3 regions of the Gracilibacillus sp. JCM 18860 genome follow, and region 1 is predicted to be linked to each of the others. Evidence: riboswitches for the same ligand, from Rfam matches in the RefSeq annotation. Region 1 holds a riboswitch; each other region holds the start of a gene.
What was found. Region 1 has a riboswitch for thiamine pyrophosphate ahead of ACZ5R4_RS07210 (thiamine phosphate synthase). Riboswitches for the same ligand answer to the same signal wherever they lie in the genome.
Positions count from the first base shown of each region.

Region 2: linked by a shared signal. The riboswitch ahead of tenA (thiaminase II) and the one ahead of ACZ5R4_RS07210 (thiamine phosphate synthase) in region 1 are both predicted to bind thiamine pyrophosphate.
Region 3: linked by a shared signal. The riboswitch ahead of tenA (thiaminase II) and the one ahead of ACZ5R4_RS07210 (thiamine phosphate synthase) in region 1 are both predicted to bind thiamine pyrophosphate.

Region 1 is NZ_AP043868.1:1,381,153-1,386,095, reverse strand. It holds gene ACZ5R4_RS07220 (amidohydrolase) at 1-271, opposite strand, end outside; gene ACZ5R4_RS07215 (ferritin-like domain-containing protein) at 451-894, opposite strand; TPP riboswitch at 1,032-1,131, shown strand; gene ACZ5R4_RS07210 (thiamine phosphate synthase) at 1,246-1,869, shown strand; gene thiO (glycine oxidase ThiO) at 1,862-2,986, shown strand; gene thiS (sulfur carrier protein ThiS) at 3,002-3,205, shown strand; gene ACZ5R4_RS07195 (thiazole synthase) at 3,209-3,979, shown strand; gene ACZ5R4_RS07190 (ThiF family adenylyltransferase) at 3,969-4,943, shown strand, end outside.
Region 2 is NZ_AP043868.1:446,044-450,986, forward strand. It holds gene ACZ5R4_RS02305 (YaiI/YqxD family protein) at 1-394, opposite strand, end outside; gene ACZ5R4_RS02310 (M20 family metallopeptidase) at 496-1,659, shown strand; gene dapA (4-hydroxy-tetrahydrodipicolinate synthase) at 1,743-2,633, opposite strand; lysine riboswitch at 2,826-3,007, opposite strand; TPP riboswitch at 3,187-3,293, shown strand; gene tenA (thiaminase II) at 3,373-4,062, shown strand; gene ACZ5R4_RS02325 (ECF transporter S component) at 4,055-4,645, shown strand; gene ACZ5R4_RS02330 (ABC transporter ATP-binding protein) at 4,650-4,943, shown strand, end outside.
Region 3 is NZ_AP043868.1:1,822,210-1,827,152, reverse strand. It holds gene brnQ (branched-chain amino acid transport system II carrier protein) at 1-746, opposite strand, end outside; TPP riboswitch at 1,404-1,501, shown strand; gene tenA (thiaminase II) at 1,619-2,302, shown strand; gene ACZ5R4_RS09315 (acetylornithine deacetylase) at 2,315-3,565, shown strand; gene ACZ5R4_RS09310 (hypothetical protein) at 3,761-3,931, opposite strand; gene ACZ5R4_RS09305 (SDR family oxidoreductase) at 4,042-4,943, shown strand, end outside.

The sequences.
Region 1 (4,943 bases):
CCACCTTTTTTTCATCTTGGATGGGAAGTCCATCAAAATCTGCTCGCAATGCGATGGTCTTACCAGGTTTGCCTCCAGTTAGTGTAGCGACAACACCGTTTCCACCGACATTTGCTTGGTATGGTATTTCTAGTCTCTGATAGTGCTCTGCAATAAAGGCAGCGGTTTTGTATTCATAAAAGGAAAGCTCAGGGTATTGATGCAAATATCTTCGCATATTTACCATCTCATCATAATGTTGGTCTATTTCTATAAAAAGATTGTTTAGCATATATGCATCATCCTCTTACATTTTTTCTCATTATATCACAGTATTCTAGATGTGCATGGTGACTCAAGCTAAAAAAAATAACCCGAGCTTGTGAGCCCGGGCTAACATTAATCTATATAAAAAGGGGGGTATTTACATTTTAGAAAAGCATAAAGGCATCGCAAGAAGTCAGGTTTTTCCTAAAAGAAGCTTTTATCAGCTAGAAGTCTTTGCGTTTCTTCTTTATGTCCTGTTTCATCTGCGATCATATCGTCTAATTTAACGACAAGCTCTGTAAAACCTAATTCTTCTGCTTGTTGTTTCCTTTTTTCATAGCGTTCAATTGTCTCGGTTTCTGCTTTTAATGTTGCTTCAAGCATTGCTCTTACATCTGTTAATTGTTCTACTTTAGCTGGTGTCGTAGTTGGAGTCCCGCCTAATGTTTTGATCTTGTCTGACAAATATAGGGCATGTCCAATCTCATCATCAATCTCATCTTCAAAGAAAGGCTTTAATAAGGAGCGATACAACCCAGATACTACAGATGCATGATAGGTATACATAATAGTAGAAGCATATTCATTCGCTAAGTCTACATTTAATCCATCAATTAATTCTTGTAATTTTTTTTCATCTTGTGCCATGTTAGCTAACATCCTTTCACGTTTTAATCTTCCATTATATGTCTACCCTTAAATTTTAAAATTAAACATATAAAAACTACCTTATTGGCAAATCCGTGAATCTATGCTATTCTTTTCCTGTAAGCAACTAACTTCATAACGAACACTAGGGGAGCCTTTAAGGCTGAGACGGATTATTTCGGACCCTTTGAACCTGATCTGGTTAACACTAGCGTAGGGAAGTGGTAGAAAAGCTTTGCATGATTTTTAGCATAATCAAGCCACTTGTCTTTATTAGATAAGTGGCTATTTACGTTTCAATTTAAGTTTTTCTTCCATTTCCCATTGCGTGTGACAAAGGAGTGAAAGATTTTGATCGAGAAACATCTGCACTTAATATCTAATGGGAATTTTTCTAACCAACATCTCCCTATCCTTAAAGAAATCCAACATGATATTGACTTTCTCCATATTAGAGAAAAAGAAAAAACTGCAAAACAATTAATGGATTCTATTAATTCATTAATAGGGATTGGGTTCCCTCTATCCAAAATCATCATAAATGATCGGATCGATGTAGCATACATGATGAGGTGCGCTGGGGTGCAGCTTGCTTACCATAGTGCTTGTGTATCTGCAGTAAAAAAACATTTTCCATCCATGTTATGTGGGAAATCTGTTCATTCCGTAAAAGAGGCAAAGCGAGCAGAAGAAGAAGGTGCAGATTTTTTGTTGTATGGACATATTTTTGCTAGTAATTCTAAACCTAACCAGGTTCCAAAAGGATTAATTGCACTTAATAGGTTAATAGACAGTGTTGCAATTCCAGTTTATGCAATCGGCGGAATAACTCCAGCTCTAGCACGGGATATACTGAAATGTAATGCGAGTGGCATTGCGATTATGTCTGGAATATGGGAGGCAGCTCAACCTCTTCAAGCTGTAAAGGCATACCGGAAAGTGTTGAAGGAAGCAAGGAGGGATAGGTATGAATAATTATGATCAAATCATTGTCGGTGCTGGTGTCATAGGTTGCTCAATTGCGTATCAATTAACGAAAAGGGGGTATAACGTTTTAGTATTGGAACAAAACAAAATAGGATGTGAGGCATCAAGTGCTGCTGCTGGAATGCTCGGAGCACAAGCGGAATTTTCAGAGGATTCTCCTTTGTTTCGATTTGCAAGAGATAGTCGCTCCCTTTTTCCAGGGTTAGCAACAGAGCTAAAGGATCAAAGTGACGTGGATATCCATTATATGAACAATGGGATGTATAAGCTTGCCTTCCATGAAAAGGAATGGCAGCAATTAGAGGAAATCGCTCGTTTCCAAGTTGATGCAGGCGAAGAGGCATATATTTTAGGGCGTGATGAGGTAGTTAAGGAACTAAAAAATATTACCTCTCATTTTCTAACAGCATTATACTTACCGAATGACGGTCAGGTGTCAGCACCAGATCTAACAAAAGCATTTGCTCTTGCTGCAAGAAACAATGGAGCAACAATAAAGGAATATACGGCTGTAACTAAACTTCTGATCAAAGATGGGCAAGTTCAAGGAGTAAGAGCAAATCAATGTTGTTATTATGCAGATCAAATAATATTGGCAACAGGAGTAGGTGGAAATCATTTGCTTCCTTTTTTAACAGATCCGTATATTATTTCACCTGTAAAAGGGGAGTGCTTATCGATAATCACAGAAGAGCTGAAGGTAGAATCAACAATAGTTACCAATGGCTGTTATCTCGTTCCTAAGAGTAAGCAAAGAATCATCATTGGTGCGACTTCTATGCCTAACGATTGGGATAAAGAAGTGCGTGTTGAAGGGATTTATCAATTATTAACTCGTGCTCAAAAGATTTTGCCATGTTTGAAGAAGGCAAAAATGGAAGGCTTTTGGTCGGGATTACGACCACAATCAGCAGATGGCTTCCCTTTTCTAGGAGAAGTACCCGATATAGCAGGTTTATATATGGCAAATGCTCACTTTAGAAATGGTATTTTGCTTTCACCTATTACGGGTGAGTTTATGGCCGATTTAATAGAAGGAAAAGAAGTAAAGGCAGCATATAAGGAGAATTTTTCTCTTCATCGATTTCAAAAAGCATTTACATGAAGGTAGGTGAAATGATTGAAGCTTTTGGTCAATGGAAATGATTTAACAGTTAATAGCAGTGTGAATAGCATACAGCAATTGATCGAACATTTAGAGCTAAGGAACAAATCTTTGATTGTAGAACATAACCAGCAAATATTGAAAAAAGAGGACCATGAGAAGACTATCATAAACGATGGTGACAGAATCGAAATCGTTCATTTTGTAGGAGGAGGATGAGCAATGCTTACAATAGGAAAGTATCAATTTAACTCACGATTATTTTTAGGAACAGGTAAATTCTCGGATTTTGATGTGCAGAAAAAAGCGGTGGAGGTGTCCCAAACAGAAGTATTAACCTTCTCTGTTCGGAGAATGAATATTTTTGATCCAAACCAACCCAATTTTCTTGAAAAAATCGACCTTGAAAAATTTACTTTCTTGCCAAATACAGCAGGAGCAAGTAATGCAGAAGAGGCAGTTCGAATCGCTAAATTAGCTGATGCTTCAGGGTTATGTGATATGGTGAAAGTAGAGGTTATTGGATGCTCCAAAACATTGCTCCCAGATCCAGTAGAAACATTAAAAGCAACAGAAGCTCTATTGACAGAAGGCTTCACTGTATTGCCATATACCTCGGATGATGTTGTACTAGCACGTAAATTAGAGGAATTAGGTGCTCACGCTATTATGCCAGGAGCTTCTCCAATTGGAAGTGGCCAAGGCATTGTAAATCCATTAAACTTGCAATTTATAATCGAACAAGCAAAGGTCCCAGTTATCGTGGACGCAGGTATTGGCTCACCTAGTGATGCAGCGTTAGCAATGGAATTAGGAGCAGATGGTGTTTTGTTAAATACGGCAGTTTCTGGGGCGGATAATCCAGTACAAATGGCAGAGGCTATGCGGCTAGCGATTGACGCAGGAAGACTCGGCTATACAGCAGGTAGGATAGAAAAGAAGAATTATGCTGTAGCCAGTAGTCCTAAGGATGGGATAAGTGTTGGAAGCTAGTCGTTATAGTAGACAAATATTGTTTGAGCCAATCGGGGAAGAGGGGCAATTGCGACTTTCTAAAAGCCATGTACTTATCATTGGGGTAGGTGCCTTAGGATCTATTAGTGCAGAGACATTGACACGTGCTGGAGTTGGAAAATTAACCTTGGTAGATCGTGACTATGTGGAAGAGAGTAATTTGCAGAGACAGCAGCTGTTCACTGAAAAGGATGTAATCAATCAAACTCCAAAGGCAATTGCTGCTAAGGAACGCTTAGAGTCGATTAATCATTTGGTCAAAATTGACGCAATGGTGATGGATGCAGATGTCAGTAAGCTGGAACAAATCATACCAAAGGTTCACTTAGTCATTGATGCGACCGATAATTTTGAAACCCGTTTGCTTATAAATGACCTTTGTCAAAAATATCGAAAGCCATGGATTTATGGTGGCTGTGTTGCTAGCTATGGCATCACATTTACCGTTTTACCTAATGAAACCCCATGCTTACAATGCCTAATGAAACATATTCCACAGGATGGCGCAACCTGCGATACTGTTGGTATTGTTAGCCCTGTAGTACAAATGGTCGTATCTCATCAAATGATCGAGGCATTCAAGATTTTAACTGGTAACAAGCAACAATTATCAGGAAAACTAATAGCGTTTGATCTATGGCAAAATCAGCGAATGGAGTTAGCAGTCGAATCTTTAAGAAAGAAAGATTGCCCATCGTGCTCCGAAAATAAACAGTTTCCAAATCTTTCTTATGAGCAACAATTAAAAACCGCCGTTTTATGTGGAAGAAATACGGTTCAAATTCGTTCCCCACATAAACAAGTACATTTAGAAGAAATCGCTAGACATTTACAAAAAAAACAATCATTAAAGGTTTTTCAGAATCCATACCTTCTTTCATTTGAAATAGAGAACCATCGTATGGTCGTTTTTCAAGATGGTAGAACATTGATTCATGGCACA
Region 2 (4,943 bases), 940 kb from region 1:
GATCATTGCTTAGCTTCTTCGGACCTTTTGTTCGCAATCCTGCTTTTCTAGCTTTTGCTTTTAAATGTCTTTCTTCTAACATTTGGTCGATTTTTTTCTTGGAATATAGGAAGCCAATATGATGAATGACATAACAATTTTTTTCTAATCCTAAAGCAGCAAGACCATAATCTTGTGTTACTATGATATCCTTCGCTTTTGCCATGCCTATGATTCGGTAGTCCACTGCATCAGAACCTGTGTCAACATAGGTTACCTTAACAAAAGACGGATAGTCTTGGTGGCTGTAGTGGCTGTAGCTTCGAACTAAATGAACGGTTATATTCTTTCCTATTACTTCCTCTAATATTGTATCCACAACAGGGCATGCATCTGCATCCACGTAAATTTCCATATGAACCTTCCTCTCCATAAATTGATTTTAAGAATAGTATAGCAATTTTGTAGTGGTTATAGTATTATTTTCTTATTATAAGTGGAAAGTCAGGGTATAGGATGAACGATTATTTAGAAAAACAACAAGAAAATATGCTTTATTTACTAGAACAATTGGTCAATATAGATAGTGGGACTTCTGACAAAGCAGGGGTGGATAGGATAGGGGCATTAATGGCAACATTATATCGAGCCTTAGGGCTAAAGGTTAATGTATTTCCGGAAGCTGATTATGGAAACCATTTAGTTGTAAGGGCTTCCCAACAACATAAACCAACTATCCTAATTATTACACATATGGACACAGTTTTTGAAAAAGGAACGGCAAAATTGCGTCCATTTCTAGTGAAAGACAACCGTGCATATGGACCTGGTGTTATTGACATGAAAGCAAGTCTCGTTGCTGTCTATTTTGCAATGAAAGCTTTGAAGGAAATAAAAAGTAAGGCCTTCTATGATGTAGAAATTTTATTAACTAGTGATGAAGAAATTGGTTCAGTTACTTCGAAATCGTTGATTGAATCCCATGCCAAGGATAAAAAATTTGCTTTAGTGATGGAGCCAGCTCGAAAAAATGGTGCTATTGTGTCAGCTAGAAGAGGGAAGGCTCATTATACATTGGAGGTATTTGGGAAGGCAGCTCATTCTGGTATCGAACCAGAAAAAGGGAGAAGTGCGATAGAGGAGCTTGCTCATAAAATTATTCAATTACATGATATTACCGATGAAGAGAAAGGTATTCATGTCAATGTCGGGATCATTGAAGGAGGTAGCTCTGTTAATACTATATCTGACCATGCTTCTGCGGAGATTGATGTAAGATTTCGAAAACAGGAGCAAGCGGATCAAATTGAGCAGAAGATAGAAGACATTACCTCTCATGCAGATATTGAAGGAACAAAGGTACGATTAGAAGGGGAGATTAACCGTCCTCCAATGGAGAAAACGGCGAAAACCGAAAGTCTTCTTCGTATTATCCGCAAGGTAGGGGATGAGCTTCACATAAAGATAACAGACACCGAAACTGGTGGTGGTTCAGATGCTTCTTTTACTGCGGCGATCGGAATACCAACGGTTGATGGATTGGGACCAGTGGGTGGAAATGCACACCGTGAGGATGAATATTTAGAAATAGATTCATTCTTACCTAGAACAATCTTGTTAGCAGAAGTGATAAAACAATTACATCGAAAAATAAATCAAACGAAAAAGCCACAATCATGAATGATATGCTCCCCTTTAAGTAGACAGGTTAAAAATAAAAAATCTGTTACTTGAGGGGAGTATTTTTATGTCCAATAGATCCTTTATCCTACAAAATAATTCTTTTGCAGATAATGTAAATCCTGATGTAATGTATTCAATTCTTCTTCGTCTAAAGGTATGAGTGGAAGTCTTACGGAGCCAACATCCATTCCAAGCATGGCTAATGCTGATTTAACGGGTACGGGATTTGGTGCTTTAAACAATGCTTTCATGATCGGTAATAGCTCTTGATGTAGACGTGCTGCCTTCTTCGGGTTCCCTGTTTGATATTGTGTAATCATCTCCTTCATTTCATTCCCAATAATATGGGAGGAAACCGAGATAATTCCTCTTCCACCTATTGCAAGCATTGGTAGTGTTAGACTATCATCTCCACTATAAAGAGAAAAATCTTCAGATGTTTCATGAATGATTCTCGTCATGGCATCTAAATCACCACTAGCTTCTTTTACAGCTACTATGTTTTTGATTTTGGCTAATTCAATAATAGTTTCAGGTAATAGATTCACACTCGAACGTCCTGGAATGTTATATAACATAACTGGTAAGGTAGTTGCTTTAGCGATAGCTTCAAAGTGTGCATACATCCCAGCCTGTGATGGCTTGTTGTAATACGGAGTAACAAGCATTACGGCATCGACACCTAACATTTCGGCTTGTTTTGTTAACTCGATGGATGCTTGTGTATTATTCGAACCAGTACCTGCTATAACAGGAATCCGTTTATTCACAACTTTTACAGTAAATTGAAGGAGAGAAAGAATTTCGTCTTTGGATAATGTTGGTGATTCTCCTGTTGTACCAGCGACTACTAATCCTTCTGTTCCATTACTAATTAAATAATTAATTAAATGTTCTGCTTTGTTAAAATCAATTTGTCCGTTTTGATCAAATGGTGTGACCATTGCTGTTACGACACGTCCAAAATTCATTTTAGCCTTCACCTCTATTCATATTTTTAAAACAATTTCGCTACGTAAAATGAATAGAGCTTATCCCATCATCAAACCTTTTTGGAAAACTAATAACAGATCATTAAGTTTTCGCCTAATAACTATCAGGTTAGACAGCAAAAAATGCAACAATGAAAGGGTATCATTGTTGCACCGTTATTTGATAATGATGCGTGAGATAGCCCTCCATATAGCTTCTTCGACTATATGACAGCCCGACATTTCTTAAATGAAGGACCAGTGACTAAGATGATGCATTCCTAATCACTTCGGCAAATCCCCCTTTCTGTAATCATCACAGGCGACATCTCCTCCGATTACATACTAATGGTCATTGCACCTCTATTCTCAAACTATTCAATTGTTTTAAATGTTGGTTACTACTATAACAAAGTTTATCCATAGATGCAATAGATAAAAAGTTTAAAAGATGAATAGAAAATAATGGATTCTCTCTTATTGAAACAAATTTAAAGAATAGCTTGACAAACTGGAAAAATTTGATATAGTTATACACGAATTAAATAAAAACGCATTCCACTAGGGGTGTCTTCTAAAGACTGAGATTAAAGTTTTACTTTAAGACCCTTAGAACCTGATCTGGTTTATACCAGCGTAGGGAAGTGGTACGATATCCGTTATTTTCTGCAGGTATAACCACTATCCTTACGTATTTGGTAGGATAGTGGTTTTTGTGTTTCCTGGGAGGAGAAGAAAAATGAAATTTTCAGAAAAACTAAGAAAGGAAGTAGACCCTATTTGGCAGGAGAGCTTCCAGCATCCATTTGTCCAAGGAATTGGAGAGGGAACATTACCGGTAGAGAACTTTAAGTACTATGTCCTACAGGATGCTTATTATTTATCCCATTTTGCAAAAGTTCAAGCACTCGGTGCAGCTAAAGCAAATTCTTTTGAAACGACAAACCGAATGGCCGCACATGCCCAAAGCACTTATGAAGCAGAACATGCGTTACATGAATCATTTACAGAGATTTTAGGGATTACGGAGGAAGAGATCAAAGCATTTCAGCCTTCTCCAACTGCTTATGCCTACACCTCTCATTTATATCGAGCAGCATATGACGGGCATTTAGGGGATGTGATTGCAGCTATTCTACCGTGTTATTGGCTTTATTATGAGGTTGGAGAGGTTTTGAAGAATTGTACTCCAGATCATCCTGTTTATCAAAAATGGATTTCAACTTATGGCGGAGAGTGGTTCAAGCGGTCAGTGGAGGAACAAATTAATCGGTTAGATGAAATTGCTTTATCCGTTACAGATTCAGATCTAGAAAGAATGAAACAGCACTTTGTCATAAGTAGTCGTTATGAACTTATGTTCTGGGAGATGGCCTATCAACTTGAATCCTGGCAATCAATAGGAAGAAAAGAGGGAAAATATGTTTAAAAAGCTAACACTTACCGATATTCTTGTTACAGTTGTTATTGCATTAGTCTTCAGTGTCATATATAAAATCTGGGGACCCCTCTATAGCGCGGTTTCGGTTTTAGGCTTGCATATCGATCAATTGCTGTACGGAATGTGGTTTATGGCGGCAACCGTTGCATTTTTAATTATTCGTAAGCCTGGCGTCGCTTTGTTAGCAGAATTGGCTGCTGCACAAGGAGAATTCTTATTTGGTGGTCAATGGGGTATTTCATTATTATTATACGGCCTCGTTCAAGGGCTAGGTTGTGAAATTATATTCGCTATTTTCCGTTACCGAAGCTATCATATTTTGGTCATGTGCTTAGCTGCAGTTGGTGCGGCAATCGGCTCTTTATGGCTCGATATTTATTATGGGTATATCACGGAATTAGCTTTATGGAATCTGAGTTTGCTCGTTTTTGCTAGAATATTGGGGTCTATCGTAATCACAGGAATCTTTGCATACTACCTAGTAAATGCATTAGAAAAAACGGGAGTAACAAGACTAGTTCGACCATTGTCCAACAAGCATTACGAAGCGCTAGATGAGGAGATTAGGTGAAAGAATGAGTACCATTGCTATCGAAAAACTACGTGTAAAATTTCCTGAAGAGGAATCCTTTTTATTTAAGGATTTCTCTCTCTCCATTCGAAAAGGGGAAAAAGTACTCATCCTTGGTCCTTCAGGATCGGGAAAATCGACTTTATTAAAAATTTTATCAGGGTTGGTGCCAAAATCGATGGAAATCCCCATTAAATATACATCACGAGAGCTCTCAAATTCCTGGGGTTTTGTCTTTCAAGATCCGGATTCTCAATTTTGTATGCCCTATGTCGATGAAGAGCTTGGTTTTGTGTTA
Region 3 (4,943 bases), 440 kb from region 1:
GCAAGTGAAGAGTAGACAATACCTAGAAGAAGTGCTGCAATTAGTGCAGCTTTCGATGTCGAGAGGATTAGTTGCTTTTTCGTGCTATAACCGATGTCCTTCATCGCATTAATAATAATAATTCCAAAAACAAAGGCAGCCAACAAATCCATCGTTAAATAGCCTTCTTGAAAGCCTGTGAAAAAACTGTTCGAGATATAAGCATCTGTCGGTGGTTGGATTTCTCCAATTGGATTTAGAAAGGAAACTATAATTAATAAGGTAATTACCACTAATAGGAGTGGAGTTAACACTTTTCCGATTATATCGATTAGTTTCTTCGATTGTAAGGAAAAATATAGTGTGAAGCCAAAGAATACGATCGTAAAAATAAGTAAGGCAACATTACTTGTCTGGTTACCGAAAAAAGGCGCAATGCCCATTTCATATGCAACGGTATTGGTTCTCGGTAGAGCAAAAAAGGGACCAATAGTTAAATATAAAGTGACAGTGAAAATAAGACCATATATTGGGTGTACCCGACTTGCTAATGACTGTAAGCTCTCTTTTCCTGAAATAGCAAGTGCTAGGACGGTGAGCACCGGCAATCCGACACCTGTAAATAGAAAGCCTAGGTTTGCTAGAAATAGGTTTTCTCCAGCAGCTTGTCCTAATAATGGTGGGAAAATTAAATTACCCGCACCAAAAAATAATGCGAAAAGCATAAATCCTATCGTGATAATACTTGTTGTGTTTCGTGATGACATAATAACCTCCGCAACAATTAATGTTTCATTTATATGAAATGTTAAGCTTTTATTTTTATTTTCAAAATATTTAAATAATAGCATGTAATTATTCGAAAAGCAATGATATCTATTGATAATTTGAAAATTAGTCATTTGTTCCACTTACAATACTTAGCTAGATAAATTTGGATTTATTGTAATATACCCCAAAATCTCCTTCTTTCCTTTTTAAATTGGTTGCATTAATTGCTGTTCTTTCGGATTATATCTAGTAAATATACAAATTGTCATTAATAAAAAGTGAAATTATTACATAGTTTGTAAAAATAAATAATTCTATACTAGTTATTTACAAAGACCTTACACTCGGCATTTATAATGAACAACAGATTTTTTTTATCTACAAACAGAGTTTGCGAATGATAAGGAATACAGAGATTACTTGTGATTAGTAAAGAATAAATCAACAATGCAAGCAGATGTCCAGGTTAGTGAGAAGGACAAGATCACATTATCGACATGTGTAGTCTGTTAGGTCCTGAACAGGATAGGCTCGTGATTCATGATAGGATAAAGAGCGAGGATGTGCTACACGACTAAGTGACCTCCTTATTTCCAATTAATTTGTCATTCTATAATCGATGTCTTATACTGGTAGGGAATAAAAAAATAAGTAGATTCGACTAGGGGAGCATGTAGGTGCTGAGAGATTTGATCGACCCTTTGAACCTGATCTAGTTAACACTAGCGTAGGGAAGTGGAATTGGCAGTTTGTGCATAGACGAATCATTGGCTATGTATGTTCAACCCATCTCCTTACATTGGTGATGGGTTTTTTGGTTTGTCACGGGATGTTACCGCCTAGTCGGAAATAAAGAGGAGGAAATAAATTGAATCAATTATTTACGGATCATCTTTGGAAAAAGGTGGAACCAATTTGGAGCTCTTACTTAGAGCATCCTTTTGTGAAAGGCCTTGGAAACGGTACTTTAGAGCAGGATAAGTTTAAGCATTGGTTAAAGCAGGATTATGTCTATTTAATGGATTATTCGAGACTATTCGCATTAGGGAGTGCGAAGGCAGAAGACTTAGAAACGATGACTATATTTGCCAAGCTACTACACGGTGTGCTTGATCTTGAAATGGATTTACACAGAAAATATGCGGCTGATTTTGGTATAACCAGAGAGGATCTCGAGTCCACAGAACCTTCCGCTATTACTACTGCCTACACTAGCTATATGCTAAATGTATCTCAGCGTGGAGGGATAGAGAATGTCGTCGCATCGGTACTTGCGTGTGAATGGAGTTATAATTTTATCGGTAAATCACTAGCAACATGGCCAGGAGCATTAGATGAAAATTTTTATAGTAGCTGGGTGAAGATGTATCAATCTCCCGAATTTACAGAGCTTGCAGAGAATTGCAAACATTTAATGAACAAAATGGCAAAAGGAAAATCAGAAGAGGATTTAACTAGACTAGAAGAGATTGTCATTCGAACAAGTCAGTTTGAATATATGTTCTGGGATATGGTAGAAAAACGAGAAGATTGGCCAGTAAGCCTAAATTAGGAGGAATAGCTTATGATTGATTTAGTCGATGAACACGCGCAGGAGTTAAAAGAAATATTAGCAAAATTGATTAGCTTTCCTACTGTTAGCCCACCAGCTAGAAATACAGAAGGAATTCAGTCCTATATCGCCAATTTTCTAGAAAAGGAAGGATTTGATACAACGAGGTGGGATGTCTTTCCACAGGATCCTAATATGGTTGCAGTGAAAAAAGGTGAGGAAAGTAGTTCATACAATAGCTTGATTATAAATGGTCATGTGGATGTTGCTGATGTTGGGGATAAAGCAGATTGGACAGTGCCGATATTTGAATTGACAGAGAAGGCTGGCTTCGTCTATGGTCGTGGTGTTTCCGACATGAAGGGAGCAATTGCTGCTACTTTGTTCGCAATGAAACTATTAAATGAGCAAGGTATCTCATTAAAAGGAGACTTGCAGATTCAAACGGTGATCGGTGAAGAGGCAGGAGAAGCAGGGACATTATCCTGTCTGGAAAAAGGTTATACTGCCGATTTTGCACTAGTTGTCGATGGAAGTGATCGAAAAATCCATGGTCAAGGAGGTGTAATCACTGGATGGATTACTGTAAAAAGCAAGGAAGTTTTTCATGACGGAATGCGTGCAGCTATCTTACAAACATCGGAGGGTGCAAGTGCAATAGAAAAAATGATGAAAATTATTGCGAGCTTACAAGATTTGGAGCAAGAGTGGGCAGAAACCAAACAATATCCAGGCTTTAGAAAAGGAACAACTACAATTAATCCTGCGGTCATAGAAGGGGGCAGACATGCGGCATTTGTAGCAGATCAATGTAGTCTATGGGTGACTGTACATTTTTATCCGAATGAGAGCTATCAATCGGTGGTGGCGGAAATTGAAAATCACCTGAGAAATTCAATAAAAGACGATCCGTGGTTCCAAGAAAACCCGCTCCTCTTTCGTTGGGGAGGGAAATCTATGCTAGAAGAAAGAGGAGAAGTTTTTCCTTCTGCCGAAATTAGTAAGGATCATCCTGCAATCCAAATGCTCCAACAATCCCATCAAAAAGTGGAACAATCAAAGGCGATGATAGGTATGTCGGAAACCGTTACAGATGCAGGGTGGTTTCATGAAGGTGGTATCCCCACCGCCATTTATGGACCAGGGAAATTAAAGGAAGCCCATTCTGTTGATGAAAAAATAGAATGGGACGAGTTATTACGCTTTGCCAAAACATTAATGATCTTCATTACAGACTGGTGTAACAAGAGAAAAGAAGGATAAAATCTGGATATCATCGTGTTATAATTGAACCGGATTGCCAAGATATAAATAGATATATCTTGGTAATCTTACAATGTCGAAGCAGATGGCCAAGATAAAAAGATATATCTTGGCGATCTCGCAATGTCGAGACAATATGGCCAAGATAAAAAAATGCACCTTAGCAACTCCATCCTTAGAAATCATAGCTGCACTTTATATAATCGGATAATAAGACTGATAGATCGGATTACAATAAAATGGGGGTCTCGGCCCAATCATGGGAGCTTCGAATGGTTTTGAGTTGTGAGCATATAAGATTTTTTCTTTATGATATGCCTCTGTTAACAGTAAATATTTCACCTCAGGGTTATAATAGTATTGCATGTTTTGCACCTCCTTCTTCTACATTATGCTCGTATAGTAAAAAATGGGCACATATCCATTCTAAATTCATAAAGTATCTATATAACATGTTGATAGGAAGGTGCTTTCGCATGAATGAAGAGAGGTCAGATCCACAACATTATCCTATACCTCCTAATTACGGGAAAATAACCAAGTATGAGGAAATAGCGTTGACAGTGCCTGAACAAAGGCAATACCGCCAGCCTGGGGTAGAAAAATTAATGGTGCCAGAACCAGTTGTCGAAAATCGACATTATAAAGGAAGTGAGAAGTTACAAGGGAAAGTAGCACTTATAACAGGTGGAGATAGTGGAATTGGAGCAGCAATCGCTATTGCTTTCGCAAAGGAAGGAGCAAATGTTGCAATTTCCTATTTAGATGAACACGAGGATGCTGGTAGAACAAAAAGAAGAATTGAAGAACTAGGTAGAAGTTGTCTCCTCTTACCGGGAGATTTAAGAGAAAAGCAACAATGTATGACCATTGTAGAAAAAACGGTAGAAGTATTTGGTCAGCTGGATATTCTATGTAATCATGTAGGGATCCAGTTTCAACAATTAAATTTAGAAGATATCTCTGACGAACAATTCGACGAGACCTTTAAAGTGAATGTTTACTCTCATTTTTATACAACCCGTGCTGCATTACCATATTTACATGCTGGTAGTTCGATCATTAATACCGCCTCAGTAGTGGCATTTGATGGAAATGAGCAACTGATGGATTATACTGCAACAAAGGGAGCAAATGTAGGATTCACACGTGCATTGGCGAAGAATTTAATCAAGAAGGGAATTAGAGTGAATGCTGTTGCACCTGGGAGGTTTTGGACTCCTTTGATTCCTGCTAGCTTTTCTCCTGATCAAGTGCCGCTTGCAGGTAACCCAATGGATCGCCAAGGGCAGCCCTTTGAAATTGCTCCAACCTATGTGTATCTTGCTTCTGATGATTCTAGGTTTGTCACAGGACAAACACTTCATGTAAATGGTGG